DNA from 3 places in the Alkaliphilus crotonatoxidans genome. Region 2 is predicted to be linked to each of the others. Evidence: riboswitches for the same ligand, from Rfam matches in the RefSeq annotation. Region 2 holds a riboswitch; each other region holds the start of a gene.
What was found. Region 2 has a riboswitch for S-adenosylmethionine ahead of metA (homoserine O-acetyltransferase MetA). Riboswitches for the same ligand answer to the same signal wherever they lie in the genome.

Region 1: linked by a shared signal. The riboswitch ahead of ACYQ1I_RS05275 (pyridoxal phosphate-dependent aminotransferase) and the one ahead of metA (homoserine O-acetyltransferase MetA) in region 2 are both predicted to bind S-adenosylmethionine.
Region 3: linked by a shared signal. The riboswitch ahead of ACYQ1I_RS05095 (MetQ/NlpA family ABC transporter substrate-binding protein) and the one ahead of metA (homoserine O-acetyltransferase MetA) in region 2 are both predicted to bind S-adenosylmethionine.

The regions. Positions count from the first base shown of each region.
Region 1 is NZ_BAAHXS010000004.1:578,907-589,401, forward strand. It holds gene larAH10 (NPN-dependent 2-hydroxyacid racemase, LarAH10 family) at 1-1,141, opposite strand, end outside; gene ACYQ1I_RS05275 (pyridoxal phosphate-dependent aminotransferase) at 1,143-2,330, opposite strand; SAM riboswitch class I at 2,414-2,517, opposite strand; SAM riboswitch class I at 2,601-2,700, opposite strand; gene ACYQ1I_RS05280 (superoxide dismutase) at 2,855-3,466, shown strand; gene ACYQ1I_RS05285 (hypothetical protein) at 3,545-3,898, opposite strand; gene ACYQ1I_RS05290 (glycerophosphodiester phosphodiesterase family protein) at 4,404-5,207, shown strand; gene ACYQ1I_RS05295 (YjiH family protein) at 5,414-6,763, shown strand; gene ACYQ1I_RS05300 (hypothetical protein) at 6,828-7,736, opposite strand; gene ACYQ1I_RS05305 (CBS domain-containing protein) at 7,916-8,416, opposite strand; gene ACYQ1I_RS05310 (hypothetical protein) at 8,477-8,788, opposite strand; gene ACYQ1I_RS05315 (hypothetical protein) at 8,763-9,038, opposite strand; gene ACYQ1I_RS05320 (bacteriohemerythrin) at 9,010-9,417, shown strand; gene ACYQ1I_RS05325 (iron-containing alcohol dehydrogenase) at 9,436-10,495, shown strand, end outside.
Region 2 is NZ_BAAHXS010000004.1:380,266-390,760, forward strand. It holds gene ACYQ1I_RS04420 (S-layer homology domain-containing protein) at 1-111, opposite strand, end outside; gene tnpA (IS200/IS605 family transposase) at 425-901, opposite strand; gene ACYQ1I_RS04430 (DUF418 domain-containing protein) at 1,087-2,304, opposite strand; gene ACYQ1I_RS04435 (putative manganese-dependent inorganic diphosphatase) at 2,499-4,115, shown strand; gene ACYQ1I_RS04440 (class I tRNA ligase family protein) at 4,259-4,852, opposite strand; T-box leader at 4,905-5,124, opposite strand; gene metA (homoserine O-acetyltransferase MetA) at 5,200-6,117, opposite strand; SAM riboswitch class I at 6,195-6,301, opposite strand; gene ACYQ1I_RS04450 (3-oxoacid CoA-transferase subunit B) at 6,460-7,113, opposite strand; gene ACYQ1I_RS04455 (CoA transferase subunit A) at 7,113-7,766, opposite strand; gene ACYQ1I_RS04460 (sigma-54 interaction domain-containing protein) at 8,062-9,429, opposite strand; gene ACYQ1I_RS04465 (superoxide dismutase family protein) at 9,543-10,043, shown strand; gene ACYQ1I_RS04470 (cupin domain-containing protein) at 10,271-10,495, shown strand, end outside.
Region 3 is NZ_BAAHXS010000004.1:526,277-536,771, forward strand. It holds gene ACYQ1I_RS05055 (MATE family efflux transporter) at 1-243, shown strand, start outside; gene ACYQ1I_RS05060 (dUTP diphosphatase) at 240-725, opposite strand; gene argH (argininosuccinate lyase) at 937-2,337, shown strand; gene ACYQ1I_RS05070 (NAD(P)H-hydrate dehydratase) at 2,416-4,050, opposite strand; gene ACYQ1I_RS05075 (SEC-C metal-binding domain-containing protein) at 4,092-4,589, opposite strand; gene ACYQ1I_RS05080 (class II SORL domain-containing protein) at 4,842-5,216, shown strand; gene ACYQ1I_RS05085 (methionine ABC transporter permease) at 5,290-5,961, opposite strand; gene ACYQ1I_RS05090 (methionine ABC transporter ATP-binding protein) at 5,963-6,973, opposite strand; gene ACYQ1I_RS05095 (MetQ/NlpA family ABC transporter substrate-binding protein) at 7,002-7,814, opposite strand; SAM riboswitch class I at 7,962-8,071, opposite strand; gene ACYQ1I_RS05100 (helix-turn-helix transcriptional regulator) at 8,190-8,405, opposite strand; gene ACYQ1I_RS05105 (MATE family efflux transporter) at 8,671-10,023, opposite strand; gene ACYQ1I_RS05110 (MarR family winged helix-turn-helix transcriptional regulator) at 10,178-10,495, opposite strand, start outside.

The DNA of each region.
Region 1 (10,495 bases), 200 kb from region 2:
GCAGGGAGGAAATTAGAATGACTTTCCGATACTTGGCGGCATAGGCCGTTTTATAGGCAGCGTAACCTGGTACTGTAAAATGCTTTTTTAAGGCAGATTCCATTTCATCGAGGGTTTGGTATTGAAACCACTCCATAAATTCGGCTGCCCCCAGGCCGTCTCTGCATTCTGAAAGCAGTATCATCACACTGTTTTCTTTACCGCCGTAAATACAGTTATCCATGGTCTTGACGGTTTGGTATAAATTAATATCCTTCGGATACCCCCCGGCAGAGGCAATAATGATATCTGCCTTCTCCTTTATATTGATTCCGTAGAGCTGCCGAATGGTTTCACAGCCCTTCAGCCATGCCTGTTCAAAATCCCCCACAGCAAAATCAATGAAGCGGCCGTTGGCATCTAATACCGCATTAAAGAGGAAATCCGGGGCCACCCTCCGGCATATTTCCGTAATATCTTCACGCATGGGATTTCCTTCAATTTTATTGGAGCAAGCATTGGAGTTCAGCCCGGTTCCTTCCCCAGGCAGGAAGGTCAGTCTATGGTTTTGCTGAATTGTTTGTATTCCCGCCACACCGGGGACGATACCCTTAGCACCGCCGCCAAAGCCAGCGAAGAGATGAAAGACAATCCCCCCTGTTAAAATTACCCGATCGGCCTTTACGACTTTTTTATTAATATAAATAGGGGTGCCTCGGCTCGATTCCCCTAAATAGCATAGTTGGTCTTCATCATTACAATTATGATCAATGATTTCAATTCTTTCATAGATGCCATCACCCACAATGGCCCTTTTTTCTTCCTCAGTTGAGGGTCTATGGGAACCTAGGGCAATGATGACGGTGATATCCTCATCTTCTATTCCCAATTCATTGAGATATGCCACAATAACCGGCAGGAATACGGCGGTTTTAATCCAAAGCCGAGTAATATCGCTGACAATAATTACTATTTTATCCTTAGCCTTGACAAGCTCCCTAAGGGGGCCGGTTCCTATTGGCCGATCAAGCCTTTCTCTAATCTTTTCTTCTATCTTATCTATGGGGCTAGAGTCCTTTGGAGTCAAGATATTAATAATGTTTTCCTCCTTAAGGGCAACCTCCCACTGACGACTTCCGTACTTGAAATGATACTGCCGCATATTAAATCACCTCCTGATTACGATACTTAAGCCCTGCCTTTTCCCTTAACAGCTTCAGACGTTCAATGGCCGCCAGTAGGGTCTCATTTTTTTTAGCATAATGAAACCGAATTAAATGACGTATATCCTCCTTGAAGAAGCTGGAGCCCGGTACAGCCGCAACCCCCACCTCCCGGGCCATCCATTCACAAAATTCCACATCATCATCCTGGGTAAACTCTGAAATGTCCACCATCACATAATAGGCCCCCTGGGGCGTGGTGTAGCGAAGGCCCGCTTCATCTAGCCCCTTTAGAAAAAGATCCCGTTTTTCTTTGTAGCTTGCCCGTAGTGATGCATAGTACTCATCGGGGAGCCTCAGCCCTGCCAGGGCTGCCTGCTGTAGAGGAGCCGAGGCCCCTACCGTGAGAAAATCGTGAACCTTCCTTGCCCCCTCGGTAATGTGATCGGGAGCAATCAAATACCCCAGCCGCCAGCCGGTAATAGAATAGGTTTTAGAAAGTGAGCTACAGGACACCGTTCTTTCATACATACCCGGCAGTGCTGCAAAATAGATATGTCGGTGGGGCTCCATGACAATATGCTCATAAACTTCATCAACAATTACAAAGGTATCGAATTCTTCTGCCAGGCTGGCTATATACTCCAATTCTTCAAGGGTGAAGACCTTACCCGTGGGGTTAGAGGGATTACAAAGGATAAGGGCCTTAACCCCCTGTTGAAAGGCATTTCTCAGCTCATTTCGATCAAAGGTAAAGTGGGGTGGCTTTAAAGGAACATAGATGGGCTCTGCCCCGCATAAAATTGCATCGGCAGCATAGTTTTCGTAAAATGGTGAAAAAACGATGACCTTGTCATTGGGGTTACACAGGGTCATTACGGCCACCATCATGGCCTCGGTGCTGCCACAGGTAACTACGATATCTGTTTGGGGATTAATTTCAATCCCCATCAGCTTAGATTGTTTCTGTGCCAACGCCTCCCGAAAGGCCTGGGAGCCCCAGGTAATTTCGTATTGATGGGGCCCCTTCTCAGCAGCCTCTTTCAGGGCCTCTATCAATTCACGGGGCGGATCAAAGTCAGGAAACCCCTGGGAAAGATTAATTGCTCCGTAGGAATTGGCGATTCTGGTCATTCTTCTGATAATTGAATCTGTGAAATAGCTTAAGCGACTGCTGATTTCAGCCATGTCAATCTTCCTTTCTTGATATATATTTGATCTATAAGAAAAAAAGCCCCTTAAAAGATCAAGGGGCTTAAAAATAATTAGGCCTCTTATCTTTCAGTCTCAACGACTGCAGGAATTAGCACCTGGCACTGGCTGTGCTGGTTGCTGGGCTTCATCGGGCCTTTCCCTCCACCTCTCTTGATAAGAGCTATTTAATTGTGTTTTCAAGAAATACTTTTATACTTTAATAAAATAAAGCCCCTTATAAAAGAGGCCTGTTAACAGTTTCCTCCCTTATCTTTCAGCCATTATGACTGCAGGAATTAGCACCTGGTACGATACCGGTTGCTGGGTTTCATTGGGCCCTTCCCTCCACCTCTCTTGATAAGAGTTATTCGATTTATTTGATAATTATATTTGATTCACCCATTGATGTCAATAGAAAAATTTAAAAATAAATTTTAATTGATAATGATTATTATTATAAACCAAGGGTATATTACCAGTAGATTCAAATACGGAAAAGATTTTAAGGAGGAATTTCAATGACTTATAAATTACCACAATTAGATTATGCCTATGATAGCCTGGAGCCCCACATTGATGCGGCCACCATGGAAATTCACCATACTAAGCATCATCAGGCCTATATTAACAACTTAAATGCCGCCCTTGAGCCTTACCCCGAGCTTCAGGGAAAGGACATCGAGGAACTGCTTCAATCCCTTGATCAGCTTCCCAAGGAAATTCAGCAGGCCGTAAGGAATAACGGCGGTGGCTATTATAACCATAACCTTTTCTGGAAGGTGATGGGCCCCCATGGAGGCGGCTTACCAAAGGGCCAGCTGTTGGAAGAAATTAATCAGACCTTTGGCAGCTTTGATCAGTTTAAGGAGCTTTTCAACAAGGCAGCAGCCACCCGTTTCGGCAGCGGCTGGGCCTGGCTGATTATCAATGCTTCTGGAAAATTAGAGGTGGTTTCCAGCCCCAATCAAGATAGCCCGATAATGGAAGGAAAGCGCATTTTACTAGGCCTTGATGTTTGGGAGCATGCTTATTACCTTAACTACCAAAACCGAAGACCCGACTACATTAGCGCCTGGTGGAATGTGGTTAACTGGAATTATGTCAACGAAAGGTATCAGCAATTAAAATAGATGCTTTTGCTCCTTATAGTTTTACCTCATCACTTAAAATTGAAGGACTCGATAGTCCTTCAATTTTTTTATTAATACCTAATCAGCAATACCAAACTCTTCTTTAAAAATATGCTCAAATTCTTCATTAACTTGAATTTCCTCTAATTGAAAATCTTTCCCGTTTCTGCTAAAATAAACAATCCAATAAGCCTTGTTTACATCTATTAAATTCCATGTATTTTTTTCTTTTACTATAATTCTGTCAATAACAAACTCTTCCTTTGTTTCTCCTACTTTTTTTAGATCTATGTAATTCACGTCTCCATCTGTTGATTTTTCTATGATGAATCCTGAAGTAATGATGCTACTATAGGAAGCCTGGCGATAAAAGTATATTAAAAATACGATCATCATTATTGCACTAATATAGATAAAAATTTTTTTCATCATTTGTTTTTTCTCCTAATAAACCCTCTATTATTTCCTGCACTATGGAAATATTGTATTATATAATTATTAATAGCTCAACTTCCACATCATAAATTTCATATGCTATAATAAAAAAGTGTTTTTATAAATGTTATTGGAGGAGATGTGAAGCTTGCTGGTTTTAAGAAATAAGGATTCAAAGTTGTACACCATATTAGATAAAGTTTTTTTAATGGGTACCATCATTTTTAATTTTCTATATCTTGTTTACAGAGACATAGATATTTTTTTTAACCTAGGCTTTATTTTTTTAATTCTAATTTTATTCCTAATAGCGACTAAAGAAGTAATAGCGAAGGGTAATAAAAAAGGTTATCTCATTTATATTTTAGGAAGCATAGGATTATTATCGCTTATACTTAAAGCTATTAATTCTACCCTTTAGCCCGTTGGCTCTTCCATTGTCATTTCCTTTTTAAACCCTTATACTAAATGTATATTAAACATAATATGGAGGCATTTTAAAATGAAAAAAAAGGTTTTAGTTTTATTGGTTGTCATGCTGGTGGCCTTGCCCCAGATGGTCTTTTCTCAGGAAAGCAATACCTATCAAGCTCCCCTTGTTCCTGAACCTCAGCCCCTGGTGGCTCATGCCGGAGGCGCAATCTACGGCTTTCGTTACACCAATTCTCTGGAGGCCCTGGATACTGCCTACAAAAATGGATTTCGGTTAATTGAGCTGGATTTTAATTGGACAAGGGATGGACAGCCCGTTTTGATTCATGACTGGGGACAAATGGTCAGTCGTATTTTCCCCGGCGCCAGAGGCGTTCTTTCGCTGGAGGAATTTAAAACCATGCCTACCCTTTTTGGCCTTACTCCCATGAGCTTAGCTGATTTATCGGCATGGCTTGAAAGGCACCCCGATGCATTTATTATTACAGATGTTAAGGAAGATAATGCCCGTACCCTGGCTTGGATAAAACATTATTACCCTGAAATGGCTAAGCAGGTGATTCCTCAGATTTATAGCTTTGATGAGTATAGCAGGGTGAAAAACTTTGGCTATGAAAATATCATTTTAACCTTGTACCGTATGAATACCACTGAAGAAGAGGTTATCAGCTTCGCAGTGAACAATCCCCTTTTTGCTCTGACCATTCCCCTAGAGCGGGATCTTTCTACGCTGCCCCAGGCCCTTAATGAACTGGGAATTCCCACCTATGTTCATACAGTTAACGACCTATGGGCTTATGAATCCCTAAGGGACTTGGGGGTTTACGGAATTTATACCGACTACTTTCAACCTAAATATTGGATTGCACAGTAATGCTTTCTTTACTTACATATAAAAGCATTACAAAAAATTAATGATTTTTGAGAAGATTGGTGTATGAAAGCTATTGAATATTTATGCATTTAGTATTAAAATTAATATCATTGCATAAATATTACACAATGCCCTGCGTCAACTAAATTAACGGATTATCTCTGATCATTTAAATGACGCAGGATACTAGTATAAGGAGTGTTTTCATGACCAAAAATAATATTTCATCGGGTGGATTACTGAAATTTATACTCCCCTCTTTAATCGGGGTCATGTTATTTATGGTGCCTATCTCTATTAATGGTGAGATCACTATTCCTATTGCACTACTATCTAACTTTATTTTAGATAATTTTTCTGAGGTGCTTCCCACCCTTACAGTGGTATTAATCACCATTACTTTAGTAGGAACGGTGCTGACAAAGTTATTTAAGCCGGCCTTTATAATAAATAGCAGCTTTTTTAGTACGCTGTTTAACGTGGGCCCCCTTTGGTTTATCTCGAGGCTAATTGGTGGTATATTTGCCATTTCAACCCTTTTGCAGATTGGGCCAGAGTGGATATGGTCTGGTGATACCGGTGGTATGCTGCTGTTTGATTTATTGCCGGTTTTGTTTTCAGTATTTTTATTTGCAGGATTATTTTTGCCCTTGCTTCTGAATTTCGGTCTATTGGAATTTGTCGGTACCCTATTAACCAAGTTCATGCGACCTATCTTTAAGCTCCCAGGCCGGTCATCAATTGACTGTATTGCCTCCTGGCTTGGAGATGGTACCATTGGGGTACTGTTAACCAGCAAGCAATACGAAGAGGGATACTATACCAAGAGGGAAGCGGCTGTTATTGGTACCACCTTTTCAGCTGTATCAATTACCTTTAGTCTTGTGGTCATTTCACAGGTGAATTTAGGGCATTTATTCCTTCCCTTTTATTTAACCGTTACCTTTGCAGGCTTTGTGGCCGCCATTATTACTCCCCGAATTCCTCCCCTTTCTAAAAAGCCTGATACCTATTTTCAGGAGGCTGCCAAAGGAACCAATGAGGAAATACCCAAGGGTTATTCCACCCTTGGATGGGGATTAAATCAAGCTGTTGCCAGGGCTGAACAAAATAATGACTACACAAAATTCTTTAAGGATGGCTTCAAAAACGTATTGGATATGTGGCTTGGTGTTACACCCATTGTTATGGCCTTTGGTACCCTGGCTTTGATTATTGCAGAATTTACCCCAGTCTTTCAATGGCTTGGACTTCCCTTTATTCCATTATTAAAGGCCCTTCAGGTGCCCCAGGCCGCCGAGGCCGCCCAAACCCTTGTGGTGGGCTTTGCGGATATGTTTTTACCCTCTGTTATTGGAAGCAGAATTGAAAGTGAACTGACCCGTTTTGTCATTGCCTGTGTTTCTGTTACCCAATTAATCTATATGTCAGAGGTAGGGGGACTACTGCTGGGCTCTAAGGTACCTGTTTCCCTGAAGGATTTAATCATTATTTTTATCGAACGGACACTAATTACCTTGCCGATTGTGGTATTCATTGCCCATATTATATTTTAGAGTAATATAAAACACCTGCTGCCAGTTAGGCAACAGGTGTTTTTTTATGGAATATTCAATTCAATCAATCGTTAAGTGAATCAATCATTTGATCTCGATATGCACTAATCTCGTCGTTTATGGTAAACTGGTTCCTTTCCAATACCTTTAAATAGTCCACGAAGAGGGTTTTTAAAGTACCTTCTTCACCGTCGGCAAGGTTCTGGTAAATCTCTTCTAATTCCGGCTCAAGCTTTTTATTGTCATAGGAAAAGGCCGGGGTATTATTGGCTCCATAAACCAACAGATTGGCGTATTGATCAAAGAGTAGTGAAATCTCCTTAGCCCTGTCTGACTCTCCATGAAGGGCTAAAAATTCCTGCTGTTTCAAGGCTCTGTCGGCCACCTCTGACCATTCAATGATAATTGCAGCGTCCTTCACTGCTACATTGTCTGATTCTGTCTTCATTAATTCCAAATAATCCTTAATGTCCTGCTTCAAATAATCTCCAAATTGGGCAGTGATGCCATAATCAATGATCGGGAAAAAGGTTCCTTCAGCAGTTTCAACCTTATACCCCTGATTGATGGTGTCTGTCAAAAGCGTCTTTAAATCTTCATCTTCAACTTTTTCTAAATCTAAGGACCACTGATTTTTTTCATAGACTTCCATTAGTTTTCCCTGCATGGTTCCATCTGAAAAATATCGTTCCTCAAGGGCGGATAATTGTTCTTTTTGTACGTTTTCCAGCTCAAGAACCATCTCAGTGGCATCTTCCTCTGTAAGGGAGTCGATATGCTCCTGTAAATGTTCAATCATCCCTGCCAGATCTTGATTTTTTACCAGGGCATCAAATTCTTCCATGATGGCTGCCTCGTTGTTTTTTTGCTCCGGGGGGTTTTCTTCATTGGGTGTTTTGTTGCCGGTACACCCCAATAGCATCGCCCCTGTCAGGCTAAGTATTGTCATTCCGACGATTAGCTTTCGTTTCATAAAAATCTACCTCCTTTTTCTTTATAGGCAGCTTCTATTGCATTCAATAGAAAGGTGAATTCCACCTTATTAATTAGACGGCCTATAGTGATAAATGTTCCAGATTATTATAAAGTTTTTTTGAATAGCAGACAATGAAAAAAACAGGTTTGTCCACCTGCTTTTTCCATTGCTTCTAACTATCCCTTTGCTCCAACCAATTCCTTTACCTCGTTGGAATGGAGCACCCAAAATTCTTCCTCTTTAGTTTTCGAAGGTAATTCCTGAAGCAGCCCCTTTTCCCGGAGCATTTTATGGAAATAACGAATTACATCACTTCGTTTGATAATCCCAATAAAAATTCCCTGATCATCCACCACCGGTACAAAATTCTGATAAGTGGTTGCCATAATTAAATCCTCAACATTGGAATTGATCGATACAGATTTATTCATTCTATGCCTAGGCACATCCTTTAAGTTAATTTGTTCCAGCTTCCTTACATCCAGATCAGCAGTTTTCTTTAGCTGCCAAAGAAGATCTCCTTCTGTAATGGCACCTGCATATTTACCTTCTTCATCGATTAACGGTATGGCTGTATAACGATGATATTCCATTTTCTCTAATATTTGTCTCATTGTTGAATTAACTGAAGCATAAACAACGTCTTTTTTTGGTGTCAGAAAAAAAGAGATATTCATTATCGTACTCCTCTCGCGGTTTTACATTCCCTTATTTCTTTTACCACAAATTAACTAATATTAATCTAGATTTTCACGAATAAATTTATCTCTGCATTCCCAGCTGCAAAAATAATGGGGCTCCTCACCCTTCATAATAATATACGCCTTTTCTTTTTGAAGATGGGTACCGCATATTTTATCCTCTACCATTGTAATGGGTTCTTTTTTTACTTCAGCTTCTTCTCTAGCCTCTATCAAGGCCCTTCGTTGAGCCTCTTCCATTTGTTCCTTAATAATGGCTCTGTGCTTGATATTCAGAAAGATGTTCAATACCATCCGAATGATCAGGAAAATATAAAAAAATCTAAACAAGCCTGTAACCAGCTCCATTAAGCTTCCCCTCCTTGGTTGATTGTTCAACTGGTGGAATGATTGATACACTTATATTATATCCTATGATAAGGGGCATCACAATAGCTCTAATTCTTAACAATCTATTAATTTTCAATGATTGTAGACCTTTTGCAGGAAAATTTACGTTCCCTTTGTCCTCATCTGATGATACAATGATAATAAATATTAGCAATTTTGATGATAAGGGAGGAATGAACTTGCTGTGGTGGACAAAAGATTTAGCCATTGGTGTAGACTCCATCGATCAAGAGCATCAGGCAATTTTTGAAAAGGCAGATGAGATTTTTAATTTTGAAGACGATACACCTGCATCAAAGGTTAAGGAGGCCTTTTCCTTTCTCGTTCAATATGTGAATAAGCATTTTAGCGAAGAGGAAAAGCTAATGCTTCAATACCACTACCCCGAGGTTGAAAAGCATCGTAAGCATCACCGGTATTTGGTGGACGAGCTACATACAATTACTAAGGAAATAGGTCTAGGAGGCATTGACCAACAGCTAATAGACCGACTAAAGCTTTTAATTGTGGAATGGCTAGTGAGCCATATCAATGAGGAGGACAAAAAAATGGTGTCCCATATTAAGGGGCAGGGAGCTACGCTATAAACAGGAAGGAGGAATTTCATGAATCATTTTGAGTTCTATTCTCCCACTAAGGTTATATTTGGAAAGGGAGTAGAAGATCGAGCGGGACAAGAGATTCGTACCTGGGGCGGTACCAAGGTGCTGCTTCACTACGGAGGAAACAGCGCCAAGGCATCGGGCCTTTTAGGCAGGGTTGAGGAAAGTCTTCGGGCGTGCGGCATCGATTACATTACTTTAGGTGGTGTTGTTCCTAATCCAAGGCTTTCTTTAGTTCGGCAGGCCACAGAGCTATGCCGCCGGGAAAAGGTAGACTTTCTTTTGGCTGTTGGCGGAGGCAGCGTGATTGATTCAGCCAAGGCTATTGCATTGGCCCTGGCCAACCCTGAAATTGATATTTGGGATATCTATGATGGCAAGGCTGTTCCCACTGCCTGTTTGCCTGTGGGGGCCATTTTAACCATTGCAGCTGCTGGCAGCGAAACCAGTAGTTCCAGTGTGATTACCAATGAAGAAGGATGGTTTAAAAAGGGCTTTAACAGCCATTTAATCAGACCCAAATTTGCTCTGATGAATCCTGAGCTGACCTATACACTACCTCCCTACCAGACAGCCTGTGGTATTGTTGATATTATGATGCACACCATTGAACGCTATTTCTGTACCAATAAGGGAAATGAGCTTACAGACCGTATTGCAGAGCAGGTACTTCGCAATACCATCAAATATGGGAAAATTGCTTTAGCCGACCCCAAAAGCTACAAAGCCAGATCTGAAGTAATGTGGTCCGGCAGTATTTCCCATAACCATTTAACAGGTCTGGGGGCCAATGCCGATTTTTCTTGCCATGCCATTGAGCATGAACTGAGCGGTATGTTTGATGTAGCCCACGGTGCTGGTTTGGCTGCCGTATGGTGCTGGTGGGCCCGCTATGTCATGAAGTCTGACATAAACCGCTTTGTACAATACGCCATTAATGTATGGGACTGCTTGCTTGATCCCGTTGATCCTGAAATAACAGCCCTGGAAGGAATTCAAAAAACTGAGAATTTCTTTGCTGCAATAGGAATGCCCGTTAACTTGGCGCAATTGGGCGTTGGCA
Region 2 (10,495 bases):
CAGGTCACTGAAGGGTTCTTTTTGTAAAGCCTCCACTCCGTTATGTAAGCCTGTTATTGGTAATAACATAGCTATAACCAACGCGATAATCAACAGCCTTTTCTTCTTCATCTTTTTTCTCCCTTCCCTTTACATTTCATTTTCTTTTGATTGATATGGTATTTTTTCCATAATAAATACTATCTTACCATATATGTAAACTTTTTTAAATGTGTAATGTTATATTTAAATTTAATTTGTTATTATTTAGTTAAAGAATGAATTTTAGTTTCTCAAATAACCCCAATTGTGGGCTAAATCAAAACTACCCGCTCAGCGGGTAGTTTGCTCAGCCCTAGAAGGGCATGTTACTCGCTTGAGCCTTAAGGCTCTTTGAATGGTTCGCCAACTGCTTGCATTTACGGGCTGCTGCTTAAGCAGCTCTTTACTTCTTTTTGCCTTTCTTTACTTGCTCTCCCGTAAACGGGTCCATATATTCTTGTAGGCTGATTTGATCATTAGCTATATCTTCTTGTATTTGATTTTTCACATACTCTCTTATTGCTTTTTCATTGCGTCCTACCGTGTCCACATAATAACCTCTACACCAGAAATGTCTATTTCCATACTTGTATTTCAAATTCGCATGTCTATCAAATATCATTAGTGAACTTTTTCCTTTTAAATACCCCATCACACTTGAAACACTATATTTGGGTGGTATTGCTATCACCATATGTACATGATCCACGCAGGCTGTTGCCTCCAGTATTTCTACACCTTTTTGCTCACATAACTTCCTTAGAATCTTTCCTATGTCAGTTTTGATCTTCCCATATATAGCCTGCCTTCTATATTTGGGTGCAAAAACTACATGATATTTACAACTCCAGGTAGTATGTGATAGACTATTCTTATCCACTTCGGATCCTCCTTTTGTTTTTAAAATTGGTTGGCGAACCTTTTTTATTCTAACAAAAGGAGGTTATTTTTTCTGCTCATAGCTAAAGCTTTTTGGAACCCCCGGTAGAACCGGGGGTTTTCGATATACAACAAAAAACAGGCAGCCAAAGGCTACCTGAGTTTAAGTACTTTTATTATTTAATTTTAATTGACAGCTCTATGTAATTCTACTGCTTTACCATAGGTGAAGCGCCTCCATAACCATTCCACAGGACCATAATTATAGCGAAGCAACCAAAATTTACTTAACAATACTTGCACCGAGAAAATCACTACTGTGAAAATCATTCCGACGAAGGGCCCTACTTTTCCAAACAGACCTAGCCCATAATTATAAAATATCAGGGTGGCTACAAGGGATTGAAGCAAATAGTTGGTTAAAGCCATTCTACCAGTATAGGCCAGAGACTTTAACAATTTGTTCAGCCAACCCTTCAATAATAATATAATGATACCAGTTATGTAAAAGAAGCTCATGGTTATACCCGCCAAATAAATAATGATTTCTTTGATTCCCAGAGCAAGGATATTATTCATTCTCATAGGATTTAGTATGAATATAATAATCAATAGGGTTAGAAAGCCTCCTACTATTAACGTTGTATAAAATACTTTTTTAATTTGCTGCCCATAGAGAAGCAAATTGCTTATAATTCCCTTCTTCCCTACATAAAGGCCCATTAGAAATAAAGGCAAAACCATCAGAACAGAAGCTAGGTTGTTAATGAGCATTGTTGGAGCTTCTGCCATTAGACGATACTGGAGAATTTCAAGATAACTGCCGCTTTGATAGATATCCATCGATGCCTGTCTTAGATATTCATGTTGAGATTGAAACAACTCTGGTGGTACTTGATTAATGGTCATATATTGAATAGCCAATAAACCACTTAATAGCACGACACTAAATATAATAAAGAAGATTATCCATTTTTTAATTGTGTCTGGTTTTTTGTTCCAGAAAGCGGTCAGGAACAAGCCTCCTATGGCATAGGTATGAAGTATATCTCCCGACCATACAAAGCAAAGATGAATTATTCCAAGTAAAAACAAAAATAACAGCCTTCTTCTAAATAGCTTTTTTGCATTTAGCTCCTTTTGAAGGGCTCGATCCATGAAAATATAAAAGCCCAGGCCAAACATAAAGGAGAAAATGGTATAGAACTTTGCCACACCAAACAATTGAATAAACCATGCGGCTATTTGATCTAATATAGAACTAAATTCAGTAGGTGTATTTACCGGGAACAACAGCAAGCCCTTAAAGGATGCCATATTTACCAGTAATACCCCAAAGAGGGCAAAGCCCCTAACGATATCCAATACCTCTATTCGCTCCCTCGGTTGAATCGGTTGAATCATACTCTTATTCCCCCTCTTATTTCCAGCTCATAGCATTGTATTCTACAAAATTAGTTTTATTCCTGCCTTCTTTAAATAATTTCTGTATGATTCTTCCATTTAAAATAAATGTAAAATTTATTTTTTCACAATTGCTTTATCTTTATCTGCCTTTTGATATAATACATTAGATAAGGATGAAAAGGAGAATTGTGATGGAAATTTTAATCTTTGGTCATAAAAACCCAGATACTGATTCGGTGGCCTCGGCCATTGCCCTGTCAAATTTAAAAAATAAATTAAATGAGAACGCTGTTCCCTGCGTGATAGGTAATATAAACAAGGAAACACAATTTGTACTGAATTTTTTTAAGGCCGCCCCACCTAGGCTACTGAAGGATGTTAAGGCCCAGGTAAGTGACTTAAAGCCCGATAAAGGCCGTGGCATTCCTCCAACCACTTCCATTTTATGGGCCTACCGATTAATGGTCAACGAACAGTTAGAGACCCTGGCTATTGTGGATGAGAACAAGAAGCTGCTGGGAATTGTCAGTATGAAGGATATCGCCATGGGTTTGATCAGAGGAGATTATTATCAGCTTGAAACCTCCTTTGAAAATTTAATTCATGATTTAAAGGGAACCCTTTTGACTGGCAACAAGGATCAGCTGATTAAAGGGCGACTTTCAATTATGGCCTTTTACTTTAAATCAATCGAAGGAATTTTAAGCCAAGATGATATTGTCATTGTAGGAGATCGTTATGATGTTATTGAATACGCCATTGAAGCGGGAGTTCAATTAATTATTGTGACGGGTGATAAAAAAATTCCGGCGAAGCACCTAAAACATGCAGCGGCCAATCATGTTGCCATTCTTTCTGTACCTGATGATACCTACTACACTTCAAAAATAATTAATCAATGTAATTATGTCTCCACTATAATGAGAACCCAGGAAATTATTAAATTTAACCCTGAAGATTATTTAGATGAGGTTAAGGACGCCATGGGGAATACCCATTTCAGAAATTATCCTGTGGTGGATGATGATAATACCTTCATCGGCTTTATTAACCGAAAGCATATTATGAACAGCGGTAAGAAGCAGGTTATTCTTGTAGACCATAATGAGTATGCCCAAAGTGTAGAAGGCTTAAGGGAAGCGGAAATCCTGGAAATCGTTGATCACCATAAGCTTGGGGATATTTCAACCTCTATTCCAATTTACTTTAGAAATAACCCTGTGGGTAGTACCTGTACCATTATCCACCAGCTTTATCAGGAGCATCGGATTAAAATTGATTACACCACAGCAGGCCTATTAATGGCGGGGATTTTATCAGACACACTTAATTTTAAGTCTCCCACCACCACTTTCCAGGATAAAAACGCTGTAAAGGAATTAAATGACATTTTGGATTTAGATTTAGAGGCCTTTTCAATGGACATGTTTAAAGCTGGAACCTCTTTAGAGGGCCAGGAAATAGAAGAAATTTTCCATAAGGATTTCAAGGAATTTGTTTTAGAGGGTTATCGGGTTGGCATCAGTCAAGTATTTACGCTGGATATTGATGACATATTCAACCGTCAGGATGATTTCACCAATTACCTTCACAGAATACATCGAAACCTGAATCATGGCCTAACGTTGTTGTTAATTACTGATATATTAAAGGAAGGGTCCTACCTTCTTTATGAAACCAATAACCCCGCCATCATTTCCCAGTCCTTCCATGTGGAGCCCCGCCAGGGTGTCTTTTTAAAGGGAATTGTTTCAAGAAAAAAACAGGTGGTACCCAAAATTCTTCAGGGAATCAATATGCTTAAATAGTATAATCCAGCATCATGAAGATGCTGGATTTATGTATACTATTCTGAGTCGCCTATCTGGTTTTGGCCCCAGAACACCCCCTCTGAGTGAACTAAAAGGCCGCATAAAAAATCTTGAAGCAGTATTACGGTATCAACAGCAAATCAGCTTAAAAAGTGATTTGGTATAGAACGGGCCAAGACGCAACAAACGGCTCCACCACAACGCTCACATAAGCCCTCTACCACCTCTTCATTGGCCAGCCCCACCTTACAGCTGGTGCACCAATTAATTGGCATTTCTGCCTTATAGGCTAAGCCTGCTTCAAATAGCTTGATAAATATCCATTGGGTCCATCGATAATACGCTGGGTCAGTTGTATTAATTTCTCGAGTCCAATCAAAGGAGAAGCCAAGGTCCTTAAGCTGTTTCTTAAATCTTGCTATGTTATTTTCAGTAACCCGTTTCGGGTGAATCTGGTGTCTAATGGCATAATTTTCCGTTGGTAAGCCAAAGGCATCCCAGCCCATGCCATAGAGTACATTGTACCCCTCTAAGCGTCTTTTTCTTGCAACAATATCAAGGGCTGTGTAGGACCTTGGATGCCCTACATGGAGCCCCTCTCCCGATGGGTAGGGAAATTCCACCAGGGCATAATATTTGGGCTTATCGATATCCTCCTTTACCACAAAGGTTTGATGCTGCTCCCAAAAATGCTGCCATCTTTTTTCTATTTCTTTAGGTTCATATTGTTTCAAAGTCAGCCCTCCTTATTATTAAAGTTCACAATTAAAAAACCCTCCATCTCTGTTTAGAGACGAAGGGTCGCGGTACCACTCTAATTAATCGCCATCATAAAAATATATGAGGAGATTCACTTCAATAGATAACGGTCTATGCCGACAAAGGCTACTATTCCTTCACCCTTGTGATTCAGGGACCAGTTCAAGGATTTTTGATACTGCCTTACACCAACCGACAGCTCTCTTTAATCAATAAATCATCTACTACTTCCCGTCATGATCGTTTTTCGTATTCGCCATGCTTTTTTTATGGCCATTTTACTTTCGTAAATTATAGCAAATAAGCCTATAAATGGCAACCATTATTTTATCTCGATAATATTATAGGGTGTCTCTTGATACACATAATAATTCAACCAATTACTAAAAAGCAGATTGGCATGGCTGCGCCAACTGACCAGGGGCACTTGACCAGGATCATCCTTCGGAAAATAGTTACGGGGTATTTCAATCGCCATGCCCCTTTGAAGGTCACGCTCATACTCATTTTTTAACGTTAAGGCACTATATTCAGAATGGCCTGTAATAAAAATTTGCCTGCCCTTATGGGCAGAAACAATATAGACACCGGCTTCCTCGGAATCAGACAATAGCTTAAGCTCCTTAATCTTCCGTATATCTTCCTCCCTTGTTTCGGTATAACGTGAATGGGGAGCATCAAACAGATCATCAAAGCCTTGAAAGAGCTTATTGTCCTTCTCGTGAACCCGATGGGAAAAAACACCGAACATCTTCTTTTTCAATGGATATTTAGGAATACCGTAATGATGGTACAGAGCTGCCTGGGCTCCCCAGCATATATGGAGGGTTGAAAAAACATGAGACAAGCTCCAGTCCATAATTTCACACAGTTCCTTCCAGTAGTTTACCTCTTCAAAGGCAAGCTGCTCTACTGGGGCGCCTGTAATAATCATTCCATCAAACTTCTCCCTTTGAATATCCTCAAAGGTGTTATAGAATTTAAACAGATGCTCCTCTGATGTATTTTTGCAACGATGACTGCCGGGATTGAGCAGGGTAATGTCCACCTGAAGGGGAGAATTGCTTAATAGGCGAAGTAATTGAATTTCTGTTTCAATTTTGGTTGGCATTAAATTTAAGATAACAATCTTAAGGGGTCGTATATCCTGGGTGAGGGCACGCTTTTGGGTCATGACAAAAATATTTTCCTTTGACAGGACTTCTACTGCCGGTAAGTCATCGGGTATCTTGATGGGCAACTTAATTCCTCCTAATCTAATTAATCTATTAAAAAAGCCCCTTCTGCGACAGAAGAGGCTTCAAAAACATAATGACTCATCTATCTTTCAGCCATGCCCTGGGGCATGCTGCAGGATTTAGCACCTCGCCGAAGCAGGTTGCCGGGTTTCATAGGGCCAGTCCCTCCACCGCTCTCAATAGAATGTTATGAAATTAGAGTTATTATATTTTAAATTTAACTGTATGTCAAGAATCTTATATTGATACCGAGGCCAATCATCGGGTCTGATATATCATTAAAGTAAGGATCCATAATATGTAACAACAAGATTAGCCCATTGATTGGTATTTTTACTCATCCACTATACTTTCATCTGGGTCAGAGCATCTGAAACGATTAACTCTGCTTCTGTAGCTGCCATCACTGCCTCCACCGTTAGCCCCGGTGCAATTTCCTTCAGCAGCAGCCCCTGCTCAGTAACCTCCATTACCCCCATTTCTGTTACGATTAAATCTACCTGTCCTTGGGCTGTGAGGGGAAGGGTACATTGTTTTAGTATTTTGGGCTTTCCCTTAGCCGTATGCTCCATGGCTACAATGACCCGCTTGGCTCCCACCACCAGGTCCATGGCACCACCCATGCCTGGCACCATTTTTCCAGGAATCATCCAATTGGCCAAATTTCCCTTTTCATCCACCTGCAGGGCCCCCAGGACAGTAACATCCACATGGCCTCCCCGAATAATGGTAAAGGACATGGCACTATCAAAAAAGGCGGCTCCCTTTTTAACTGTGACATGGGTCCCACCTGCATTAACCAAATCAGGGTCTTCCATGCCTGGTGCAGCACTGGGCCCCATTCCCACAAAACCATTTTCTGACTGAAGGATAATATCAATTTCAGCAGGAATGTAATTCGCCACCATGGTGGGCACACCAATTCCTAAATTCACCACGTCACCGTTCTTTAATTCTTTTGCCACTCTTTTTGCTATTAACTCTCGGCTATCCATCATTAATCCCTCCCTTTTACTACCATATCTACAAATATTCCAGGAGTCATGACGTCATTGGGGTTAATTTCTTCCACCTCTACGATTTCCTCTGCCTCAACAATGACTAAATCTGCTGCAGTAGCCATTATGGGGTTGAAATTTCTTGTAGATTGATTATAGTAAATATTACCAGCCCTATCTACTCTACTGCCTTTAATGAGGGCTATATCAGCCCGAAGGGGAAGCTCTAGCAAATAGGTTTTTCCTTCCACTGTGATCTTCTCTTTACCCGTTTCAACATCCGTTCCAATTCCTGTAGGGGTTAAAATTCCTCCCAGCCCTGCTCCCCCTGCCCTAATTTGCTCCGCCAGGGTTCCCTGGGGAACCAGCGTAACATCCAGTTTCCCCTCATGCATTTGCTTTCCGGTCTCAGGATTGGTTCCAATGTGGGATGCAATGACTTTTTTGACTCTATGATGGGCCACCAGCTTTCCAACCCCCTTGTCTGCAAAGGCGGTGTCGTTTACAATAATGGTAAAATCCTTTTTTCCCGTCGCCAAAATTTCATCAATCATTTCTTCTGGTGTTCCATTTGCCAGGAAGCCCCCAATCATTAAAACCATTCCATCCTTAATTTTATTAACGGCCTCTTCTTTACTGATAACTTTGCTCAACTTCTGCTCCTCCCTTCAATATTTGTTAAACCATTTACATTCATGTAAATCACACTGCTATATATTATTGCAAATATGGTGCCATCATTACTCTATTTAATGAACCATATCCTTTCCTCCGGCTTCTGTCTTCATAATATTGAAACATAGCTTAATCCTTAGGCAATCATCTATATCGGCTAAAAAAGCCCTTTAATAGAAGTTAAAATGCAATACTGCATCAAATTGATACTTTATGGCTTCAACAGGGGTCGTTCGTCGATGCGAATTTACATCAATCTGATGCACCATGACATCACTTTTTCTTGTATTTAGCCATTTTTCTCACCAAGGTAGATTGGTCTATTCCCAGGATCTCGGCTGCCCTTCTCGTGGTACGATATTTACTAATCGCTTCAAAAATCATCTCTTTTTCAATTCTTTCAAGATTCTCCTTCAGCGTAAATCTTCGGTTTTGTCTTTCTTCATCTCTTTGGTGACTCATCAATAATTCCTCAATGTCTTTCCTCGTCATTACCGTTTCTGCCTTAATGGCAACCATTCTTTCAACAAAGTTTTCCAACTCCCTGACATTTCCAGGCCAAGCATGGCATTTTAATAATTGCATGGCATCATCTGTTATAGTTTTTTCTGTATGATACTTTTTATTAAAACGGCTTAAAAAGAAAATGACCAATGGTTCGATATCCTCTACTCGTTCCGCTAGGGGAGGAATCATTATGGGCAGCACATTTAGCCGGTAGTAAAGGTCTTGTCTGAATCTTCCTTCCTTAACCATTTCCTTCAAATTTTGATTGGTTGCCGCAATAATCCGGGCATTGATTTTAATAGGCTTAACCCCCCCCACTCTGGTCACTTCCATATCCTGCAACACTCTTAACAGCTTGGCCTGTACATGAAGCTGCATTTCACCAATTTCATCGAGAAAAATACTGCCGCCTGCTGCGGTCTCAAACAAACCTGCCTTTCCTTCCCGTAATGCTCCTGTAAAGGAGCCCTTTTCGTATCCAAACAATTCAGATTCTATCAGGTTTTCTGGAATAGCAGCACAATTTACCCTGATAAAGGGCTCTCCTGCCCTGTTGCTGGCATTATGTATAAATCGAGCAATGATCTCTTTTCCGACTCCAGATTCTCCTAAAATTAGAACGGTTGAGTTTACAGCAGCTACCCTCAGGGCAATTTCAATAACCTGCTGCATTGACTTACTTTGGCATACAAAATCGTCATCGGGCATAATATTCACATCGTGGTAGTGCGAAGAGACCATAGATTTATTTCGTTCAAGCTGGGCCTGAAGATTCAAAAGCTCTGTGATATCCCAAACACTGTTGACAATCCTGATAATTTTTCCTGAGGGTGAAAAAACAGGGATTCCTCTGGCCAATAGATGCTTACCGGTCTTTACCCGATAAAGCACAGTCGCTGGTGCCTTGCTTTTAATGACAATTAAGCTGGCGGATTCAGAAAAATATCCCTCCTTTACCAGGGTGACCATATTTTTTCCGACTAACTCCTGCTGCTTTAACCCTGACATGGCCTCGTAGGCAGGATTTACCCGCAGGGTATTCCCTTCCCCATCGGTAATGTAAATACCATAGCTTAGGTTTTCAATTATACTCTCCAGTTCAACAATTTTGTCCTGTAATCGTTCATCACCCATAAAAAGACCTCCTTGGTTGCGAAAATCTCTCTCTTTTAATCATCTTAACACACCCCATTGGAATATACTAGAAAGATAGTATATGTATCTTTAGTGTAAAGGAGGCTTTTAAAATGAATCAAATGTATTACCCATCTGGTTACCAGCCCTACCCCAGCTTATATATTCCCTCTGCCCATATTAAAGGGGGGCCTCTGGCCCCAGGCATAAGAGGCGTTGTTTACTTTTACGATGTGGCGGGTGGAACAGAGGTTTGTACCTATGTAGAAGGACTCCCTCCCTTTCAGCCCGCTGTTGGTGACCAGCCGCCTATTGGCCCCTTTGGTTATCATATACATGAATATGGTACCTGTGAGGTAGGTGACCCAAATGAACCCTTTATGGCTGCAGGGGAACACTGGAATCCTGATAATCAACCCCACGGTAACCATGCAGGGGATTTCCCCGTACTGTTTTCAAACCATGGTTATGCTCGGATGTGCTTCTTTACTGATCGTTTTAAACCTCAGGATGTAATTGGCAAAGCCCTCATTATTCATCAAAATCCTGATGACTATCGTACTCAGCCTTCAGGTGCCTCCGGCAAAAGGCTGGCCTGTGGTGTCATCGCCTAAATAACTGTGAAAGGATCAATGGGCCTACAGATGACTAATTTTACTTGGGGAATAAGGGCTAAGGGGCTTTTATCAAGCCTCTTTTTTTTGAATTTTAAACCAAAGGTTTAATAGGGGTTGTTATTGATATTAAACAATCGGACATGCCATTATCATTGTCTAAATTTTTTGGTATAATGTTGTTGTTTAATATGAAGGAAATATTAAAATAATTGGAGGAACATTCGATGATTAAAAAACCCCATGAATTAAAAAATGAAGTAAGGGAAGCAATGATGAACGGAAAGGGTTCGGTACAAATCACCCACCTGCTTCAAGGTGAGGAATTTGCCAATAAGGGACGCCTGTACGCAAGAATGACCCTCAAGCCAGGCTGTTCGGTAGGGAATCATCAACATCAAGGAGATTTTGAGGCCTATTATATTTTAGCCGGTAAAGGTGTGGTGGATGAT
Region 3 (10,495 bases), 150 kb from region 2:
ATACTAATTGGTACCTTCCAGGGCTCAGGCCATACGGGTTACGGTATGACTATGGAAATGGGCCGCCTTTGGTTCTTAAGAATTCCCATGATCGTTTTATTCCGCTATTATACCAATTGGGGCTCCAACGCAGTTTGGTACGCCATGCTGCTAAGCAACCTTTTTATCAGTATGGTGGGAATGTTAATCTACTGGAAGGGCAACTGGCAGGAAAGGGTCATTCATCAGAAGGCCATGGTCTAATATCCCTCGGCCTGCCTTTGATGATTAATTTGGTTTTTCAAAAGATAGGCGGCTTCAATTTCTTCAAGGGTAAAGCCTAAGGCCTGGCCCAGGGCCATGAAGTAATTCCAGAGGGTTTTATAGTTCTTTTCATTCATATGGTTCTTAAAATGGATAATTTCGGTAAATACCTGCTGAAATCCCTGAACCAATGGTACCTTTGGTTCTTCACTGGTCATGGAAAGATCGGTAAAGCCCCCATCCAGCCCAATACTTAGGATAAAATGCAGGCAATCAACATATTCCTCTAAAATTACCTCTTTTTCAGAGGGCTTTTTTTTGCTCCAATACTTAAAGCACCTTGTCTCATTGGCCAGCTCCCCAAGCTCCACCTGTAGGGCCAACAGCTTAGGGGGAATTAAATCCTGGCCCTTAAGCTGGTGTTCCCTTAGTATTTTATCATCTAGTTCCCGCTGTATTGCAAATAGTTCTGTCAGTTTCATATGTACCTCCTTTAATAATTCTCATAATTATTTATTTTATCATACCTGCCATCCCAATGCTACGATCTGGCTATTAATCAAACATGCATATTTATGTATTGACTTGCTGATGTTTTTCATCTATTCTTATTATATATGTGTTTATTCAATTACTGTAGATACTATCGATATGAATTTAATGTATATTTATACAACACAAGGAGGCTTCAACATGAAACAATTTAGTGAAAAGGCCCTATGGAGCGGCCGCTTTTCTGACTCTCCTGCTGAAATTATGCTTCAATTCAGCCAATCACTAGACATGGATTGGCGCTTTTACCACCACGATATTAAGGGCAGCAGAGCCCATGCCAAAATGCTCCATAAGATAGGGATTTTGTCTGAATCTGAGCTGGAAGCCCTGTTGTCCGGCCTGTCTGAAGTTGAGCAGGAAATTGTATCGGGCGCCTTTGTCCCTAAAATCTCCCTTGAGGATGTTCATATGAACATTGAATCGAGATTAATCGAAAAGCTGGGTCCCCTTGGGGCCAAAATTCATACGGGCCGTTCCAGAAATGATCAGGTGGCTGTGGATTATCGGCTTTATATGAAGGAGGTTATTAGGGAGGTACAGGGTAAGCTGTTGAAATTCATGGAGGTGCTGATTGAAAGGGCCCAGGCGGATTTGGATGTAATTATACCAGGCTTTACCCATCTACAGCATGCCCAGCCCATTTCATTGGGCCATTATTGGATGGCTTATTTCTGGAAATTTTCTCGTGATTACAAGCGTTTTGAGGCGTCCTTTCAAACTACCAACGTAAATCCCTTGGGAGCCGGCGCCCTGGCAGGGTCAACCCTTCCTTTAGATCGTGACTACACAAAAAACCTGCTGGGCTTTGAGGCCAACACTGAAAATAGCCTTGATACGGTTTCTGACCGGGACTATTTGATGGAATTTCTGTTTGCTGCCTCTACCCTATTATTAAATACCAGCCGCCTTAGCGAGGATTTAATTATCTGGTGTACCTCTGAATTTGATTTTATTGAGCCTCCTGACGCTTTTTGTACCGGCTCTAGCATGATGCCCAATAAGAAAAACCCTGACGCCCTGGAGCTGACCCGGGGGAAAACCAGTGGGGTAATCAGCGGCCTTTTTGATTTGATGGCCAATATCAAAGGCCTTCCCCTTACCTACAACCGTGATTTACAGGAGGATAAACGGCCGGTATTCCAAGCTATTGAAAGCGTCAGCATGGTTCTTGAGGTTTTAACCCCCCTTATTAAGGGAATTCGACCCAAGGAGGATAAAATCGCCCCCCATCTGGAAAAGGGCTTTCTACTGGCTACCGATGTGGCAGAATATTTGGTCAGTAAGGGGGTTCCCTTCCGGGAAACCCATGAAATTGTAGGGAATATTGTTCAGCATTGTATAAGGGAAGGAAAAACCCTGGAACACTTGACCCTGGAGGAGTGGCGACAATTTCAGCCTGTTTTTGAGGCAGATATACTTGAGATTCTGACCCCCAGGGCCGCCGTCGATCGGCGAGCCACCTTTGGCGGTACCGCCCGCAGTGAGGTTACCAGGCAAATTGAAGCAGGAAAAATGCTGGTGGCAGGCTATCAAAAATAGCTCTGGAGCCATTTCTTTCTTAAAAAATCTTTAAAAAACCAGTACCCTATAGCTTAAAGGTACTGGTTTTTGTATGCACTAAATACTACCGTTTAATGCTTTGATAGCTAGAGGAAGCTGATCAATTAGGTCGCCGGCAATCATTCCAGCCTCACCTAGCCTGTCAGCTGCCAAATCCCCCGCCCTTCCATGGAGCCATACGGCCCCCTGGGCTGCCTCAAGGGCAGTAACCCCCTGGGCAATCAAGCCGACAATCATCCCCGTTAATACGTCGCCGCTGCCGGCAGTGGCCATGCCCGGGTTCCCCGTAGTATTAATGTAAATCTTGCCATCGGGGGCGGCCACTATCGTTCTGGCTCCCTTCAATACCAATATTACCTGCCATTTTTGGACAAAGTCCCTGGCCACGTCAATAGGCTGCCCCTTGATCACCTCCATTGGTAACTGGCTAAGGCGGCTGAATTCCATAGGATGGGGAGTTAAAACAACAGGACAATTGGCTGTCTTCAGCATTGAGACCTTTTTTGCCAGGGCATTAAGGCCATCGGCATCAATCACAACCGGCATCTGACTTTTTTCCAGTACATTTCTCAATAGATCCTGTAGCTCCTCCCTTTGGCCACATCCCGGCCCCAGGGCAACGACTTTACTTTTTTGCATCAGCTCCAGAATTTTATCAATGTCTGCGATTCCCAAAAAACCTTTTTTTGATTCCCTAAGAGGTACCGTAATGGCCTCTGCCACCATAGTGGCTACAATACCACAGAGGCTTTCAGGAACCCCCAGGCGAATCAGACCTGCACCCGTTCGCAGGGCCGATCTGGCTGACAGGGCTGCCGCTCCCGTCATGCCCAGGGAGCCGGCAATAATCAAGCCGCTGCCATAGGTTCCCTTATGGGTATCTGCCTCCCGGGGCCTCGAAAAGATGCTCAGATTACCCATGTCAATTAACTCATGCTGATAGGTAAACTGGTCAATGGCTTCTCTGGGTATGCCTATATCCTTTACCACCAGCCTGCCCCCGAAGGCGGCCCCAGGATACATGATGTTTCCCAGCTTTGGAAGCTGAAAGGTAACGGTTTTTTCTGCTCTGACGGCCACCTCTTGTATTTGTCCATCCGCTGCCCTGACTCCCGAAGGAATGTCTACAGAAACTACAGGCTTTCCCGAAGCATTCATTATCTCAATCAATTGTTTCAGTACTGGCTTAAGGCCCCCCTTTAAGCCTGTCCCCAGGAGGGCATCCACCAGCAGACTGCTCTGTTTCAGTTTATTAATCATTTCAGGCCATTGAGTGTCCTGGCTTATAACGGTAATAGCGATGGGAAGCTGTTTTATTATCTCTAAATGGACCTTGGCATCTCCCTTAATGGTATCCAGTGGAACACTGCAAATCACCTCTACCTTGTAGCCCCGATTATACAGCTCCCTGCCGATGACAAAGCCGTCACCACCGTTGTTGCCACCACCACATAAAATAATAACGGGCCCCTTTTCTTTATGGGTTTTTACTATTTCCTCTACTACTACTAGTCCCGCCCGCTCCATCAATAGTATACCGGGCATTTGATAAACCTCCATGGCAAGTCTGTCCAGCTGCTTCATTTCTTCTTCCTTCAATACATATTGCTTCACTGCCGTCACCCCCGCCTTCTTAATTAAACCCACCATAATTAATTTTACTCTGACTAACAATATTTTACACTTAATCAAGATAAAATAAAACTGTTGAGGCTCCCCCAACAGCTTTCATTTTATCGACCGCAGCATTTTTTATATTTTTTACCGCTTCCACAGGTACAGGGGTCATTTCTTCCTATCTTTTCACCCTTTACCACCGTTTTTGAGCTGCTATATTCCTTTTTAATTTCCCTTCTTCTTTCTTCGGTTAAGATTTCATTCCACTGTGGCAAGGTATATAGCCATTCTGCCTGGGCCGCCAGCATATTGTAATATAGCTTTTCATAATCTATGTTGAGTTCAATGGCTGTATCTTCGGTAAGGGCCTCTAAATCCAGGGGACTTACCAGGCTGTCATTAATTCCGTCAAGGAAGCCCATAAAATAAACTATCGTTACCTCAAATCGCTCCGCCAGTTCCTTTAGGGTTCCTTCGGTTTTAATATCCCGATAGGTTAAAAGGGCCTCGTAAATACCCTTTTCAATATCACAATATTCCTTCCAAAAAGCCTGGGTAGAAGCCTCATCCTTCTCTGTAAAGGCTAATTCTTTCCACTCTTCATGTATACTCATCTTAACGACTCCTCTTCACTGTTATTTTCCCCAATATTATAATATAAACCCTGGTATGATGCAATCCTATTATGTACCTAATCTTTCCTTTTTTATATTAAGTTCACCACTAATAACCCTGCCTTAAATAAGCACAAAATCCTACTGTAGCCGCAAATATTTAAGTCAGGAAAAAAGTTGTTATATTTTTTGTTTTTTGGTTATAAATAGACTTGTAAGCCATTTTGTTATATTATAAAAGGAGGTCTTGTCATGAAAAGCTTAGGCGAATTTTTACAAACTGGTGATTGGAAAGGGGAAAAGCACGTTCCAGTTATTCACGCCCCTGAAAGGGTTCAGGCGGACGAAAAATTTGAATTAAAGGTGTCAATTGGTGATGCCATTGGACACCCCAACACCCTTGAGCATTACATTGCCTGGTTCAAGGTATTTTTCCACCCAGAAGGTGCCAAATTTCCTGTTGAAATTGCCAGCTTCCAATTTTCTGCCCACGGAGAGGGTGACAGCTTTACCGAGCCCGTTGGTTTAACGACTGTGAAATTAAAAAAATCTGGTACCTTCCATGCCGTCAGCTACTGTAATATCCACGGCCTGTGGGAAAATACCAAGGAAATCATTGTAGAATAATTACTAAATAGCAAAAGCCAGCCACCCCAGCTTTATACTGTAGGTGACTGGCTTTTTCATGAGTATTAAAGTATTAATCCCTTTTCAGCTTTGCAGCCAGTCGGTTACCAAAGGATTGTATTCCCTGAATCAATATAATTAAAATGATTACAGTGGTATACATGACGTCAACCTCATAACGAAGGTGCCCAAAGCGGTAGGCCAGATCCCCCAGTCCTCCGGCCCCCACCAGCCCTGCCATGGCGGTGGCACCAATTAAACCAATGACGGCAATGGTTAGGCCTAGAACAATAGAGGGCCTTGCCTCCCTTATCATCACATGCCAGATGATATCCTTGGTCTTGATCCCCATGGCCTCATAGGCCTCTAAAACTCCCTTATCTACCTCTAACAGGGCCGATTCCATCAATCGGGCAATATAGGGAGCCGTATAGACCACCAGGGGCACAATTACCCCCTTTACCCCAATGGAGGTACCTACCAATAGCTTTGTAAAGGGTATAATAAAGAACAGTAATATAATAAAGGGCAGTGAACGTATTACATTAATAACTGTGTTTAAAGTCAGGGCAATAGTCTTGTTTTCCAGCCGTTTCCCCTTTCTGGTAAGCACCAGCAGCACCCCAAGGGGCAGGCCGATCAGCACTGAAAACAACATGGCAATGAGAACCATTTGAAAGGTTTCTACGGTGGCCTTCCCGATCACCGCACCCCATCGATCATAAAACAGTGTAATTTTATCCATGTCAGCGCACCTCCTCTACTTTAATGCCGCCCCTTTTAAGATGGTCGACTGCTTTTCTAACTTCCCCTTCATTTCCCTCTAGCTTGACAATAAGCCTTCCATATTGGGAATCCTTCAATTGAAGAATGTTACCCGACAATATATTGGGAAAGACTTCGTATTGTTTGGCAACCTGGGCCAGAACAGGCTGCTCGGCGGCATTTCCCACAAAGGACAATAATACAGTTAACCCGTCGGCTTGCTCTTGGGCCAGGGCTTCCTTAGACAAAAATTCCGGGAACAGGCTATTGATGAACTTTTTAGTGGTTGGGTGCCTGGGGTCTCCGTAGATATCTAACACCTTTCCTTCCTCCACCACGACACCTTTTTCCATCACCGCCAACCGGTCACAAACCTTCTGTATCACATTCATTTCATGGGTAATCAATAGGATGGTGATACCAAACTGGCGGTTGATTTTTAACAGCAGCTCCAGGATGGATTCTGTGGTTTCGGGATCAAGGGCACTGGTGGCTTCATCACTCAATAATATTTCGGGCTCATGGGAAAGGGCCCGGGCAATGGCTACCCGTTGTTTTTGACCCCCAGAAAGCTGCGACGGGTAAGCATCTTTTTTCCCTTCAAGGCCCACTACTGATAAATACTTCATTACCCGTTTATCGATTTCTTCCCTTGGTACATCGGTCAATCTAAGGGGAATGGCAATGTTATCGTAGACACTGGCGGTCTTTAGCAGGTTAAAGTGCTGAAATATCATTCCTATCTTCCGACGTACCTCCCGGAGCTTCGCCGGAGCCAGGTTGGTAATGGGTACACCCTCTATATAGACCTCACCGGCGGTGGGCTTTTCCAGCAGGTTAACGCATCGAATCAAGGTACTTTTCCCTGCACCACTATGGCCGATAATTCCATAAATTTCCCCTTTTTGAACCTCCAATGACACATGATCCACTGCCTTCAGCTCCCCCCCTGGGGTAGGAAAAGCCTTTACGATATTCTCTAATTTGATCAAGGTGTATCAATCCTTTCCTTTAGGCCATTTACCAGGCAGGTACAACAGAGCCCTCAAACTGAACCTCAATAAATTCCTTTACTTCGTCAGATTGATAATATTGAAGCAGGGTTTTAATCACTTCATCGTCCTTGTTCTCTGTTCTTACAGCAACAATATTCACCCAGGGGGAATCATTTGGCTCAATATAAATCGAATCTGTTGTTGGTACAAAGCCATGTTCAATGGCAAAATTACTATTTATGGCCGCCGCCGCCAGTTCATTTAATTGTCTTGGAATTTGCGAGGCCTCCAGCTCTATAAAATCTAAACCACGGGGGTTTTCTGTAATATCATTGACCGTTGCGGCAACCCCAACACCTTCCTTCAGTTTAATCAGGCCTGCGCTTTCAAATAATATTAAAGCCCTGGCACCATTGGTTGGGTCATTGGGCAGCCCCACCTTGTCGCCTTCCTTTAATTCAGAAACATCCTTTATTTTATCTGAGTAGATTCCCATGGGGAAATTAACGGTATACCCAACCTCAATCAGGTCTAGGCCACGATCTTCCTTAAATTTATCTAAATAGGGCTTATGCTGAAAAATGTTAACATCCAGTTCTCCCTCTGACAGGGCGATATTGGGCATAACATACTCCGTAAATACCTTAAGCTCTATTTTAAGGCCATCTGCGGCGGCCAGCTCCTTAACCTTTTCCATAATCTGCTCGTGGGGGCCAGCGCTTACACCAATAACCAGCTTTTCTGTACTAAGGGGCTTACTATCTGCTGTTTTGCTACCGCAGCCCACCAGGGAAACTAATAAAAAGACCGTTAAACCTAAGATTACCATTTTTTTCATTTCAATCTCTCCTTTACTTTAATTAGCTAATTGATTATTGTTCTAAAGCATTTTAATTGAACTAATATACGATTGTCCTGTCCCCCCTTTTTTGAACAATAAAAAAACTCTCTGAAAAGACAGAGAGACAAAATTAAAATATTGGCTCTCTTATCTTTCGAAACATTTGTTTCGCAGGAATTAGCACCTTTACTTAATTACTTAAGTACGGTTGCCGGGTTTCATCGGGCCAGTCCCTCCACCTCTCTGGATAAGAGTTGTTATTATTCGATTATGATAATTGTATACTTAAAACATATACGTATTGTATTATATTTAATATACTTAGTCAATAACATTTTTATGTTATTTTTCTTTTAACAACCTCCCTTAGCATTAAATTCGTTCTCCGTTGTCATAGATAAAAAACCCCTCAAACCGACATCCCAACAGCTGGGCAATTCGCTGAAGCTCCTTTTCTGAAAAGTTATCACGAGATAATTTGTTTGAAAGATTTTGACTGGAGGTATTCAGTAAGTTTGCCAGCTCGGTTATGGTTATTTTTTCTCTTTTAATTAGTATACGCAATTTCTCTCCCATGGTTAACGACATTAATTTTCACCACCTTACTGCCATTTCTAGCAAACATTCATCTAGCTTACGAAATTTTCTTATTGATTCTACTATATCCTTTTAGATGAAAGGCTACAATAGGCGCATGAAACCATTTCGTTTAGTTTCGACAAAATAATCCTTGACAACCATCGAGGAATGGATTAAGTGCCCCCTGGTGAAGCCTTTGTCCGCTAAAAATACAGAAGGTGATTATTAAGTTTTAGGGTTAGAAAGGGTATGTTTCAAGGTGCGAGAAGCTCTGTTAATAAGAATACTTTTCGCTAACAGAAATACGCTGCCACTTTTTGGTTCGGTATTCTGCATAGGAAATAATCAAGTTTACGAGCCAACCAACAGGAACTGCATACCACACCATGGCGATACCAAAACGGGGTGCCATGATCACTGCAACGCTAACACGAACAGTCAGGTTCGCCAAGTTGGCAATAGTGAACATTTTCATGTCGCCGGCACCTCGCAATATGCCATCGGTAACCATCTTTAGCCCAATTAAAATAAAAAACCAACCCATAAATTTTAGAAAATTTGTTCCTGTCTGAAGGGCAAGCTGAGTACCGTCACTTCCTAAAAACAGAGAGATAATGGGACGATAAAAGCTTTCTAGGATAATGCAAATTAAAACTGCAAAAAACGCAACGATGCAGCTCCCCATTTGAAGGCCTTGATGCACCCGTTTATCGTTTCCTGCCCCCATGTTTTGCGCTGTATAGGCTGAAATAGCATTTCCCATTGCCGCCATTGGTACAATACAGATGCTTTCTACACGCATGGCAGCTGAAAAGCCTGCCAGCATTTCCTTACCAAAGCTATTGACAACAGACTGAACAAGCATCATACCAATGGAAACCGTTGACTGCTGCAAAATTGAAGGAAATGCGATATTCGTCATGTTTTTTAATTCTTTCCAGTTTAAAAGCTGCAATTTTTTGATGGGATACGCCTTCATTTCCCTACTGAATAATACAAAGGAGATGATTGCAGATATGCCTTGGGCTATTAAGGTTGCCCAGGCCACACCCGCTACCCCCATATGCATAGAACGTACCATGTAAACGTCCAGAACAACGTTCAATACAGATGAAAAAATCAGCAGGTATAGAGGAATACGGGAGCGGCCAATGGCATTGAACATGGCGGAAAGTACATTATACATAAACAGGAAGGGAAGCCCCAGGAAATAGATGGCCAGATATTCCGTTGCCATATCTAAAATGCTTTCCGGCGTATTTAGAAGCCGCATAATCTGTTCTCCGGCAAAAAATCCAATAATACCCAAAATAATACTCATGACGAGGAAGGAAAGTAGGGCGGTGTAGACCGATTCCTTCATTCGCTTGTATTCCCTTGCTCCGAAATAACGGCTGACTATTACCGAAGCCCCTACACCGCCTCCGATGGCAATACATATAAACACGTTTGTTAAAGAGTAAGAAGCCCCTACGGCGGCCAGGGCATCTTCGCTGACAAAACGGCCTACTAATACAGAGTCAGCCATCGTATAGAATTGTTGAAATAGATTACCAATAATCATTGGAATTGCAAAAACTAATAAAGCCTTCAGTGGTTTTTCATTTATTAAGTATTCTTTGTTCATGATAATCCTCTTTTCGATGCTAGTCCCCATCGCAAAATTCCAGTTATCCCCAGTTAGATTTCCACAGGAAATAACTCAACGCATCACTGCGATAAGGTAGTAGTAGTTTAGTAATAATAAAAATGTATATATGCTATACATTATGGATAAAAAATTATCCTCCCTTCAAGGATGCTTGAAAGCGAAGAAGAAAATGGTGTAAAAACTCTAGTTGTTCTTCCCTCGCCTCAGTCAGAATCTTAGAGATTAAGGCAGTAAACTCTTCATGGGCATTTTTATGGTTGTATGAAGCAACCTTTCCCTTTTCGGTTAACCGCAAGACAACCTTTCGATCATTACCAAGACAGGCTTCCTTGACAATCATTTCCTTTCGTTCCAGCCGCTTTGCCGTTTGAGAGGCGGCCCCTCGGGTGACACCCATCATTCGGGCAATTCCAGAAATATGCATACCAGGATTTTCTTCGATACATTG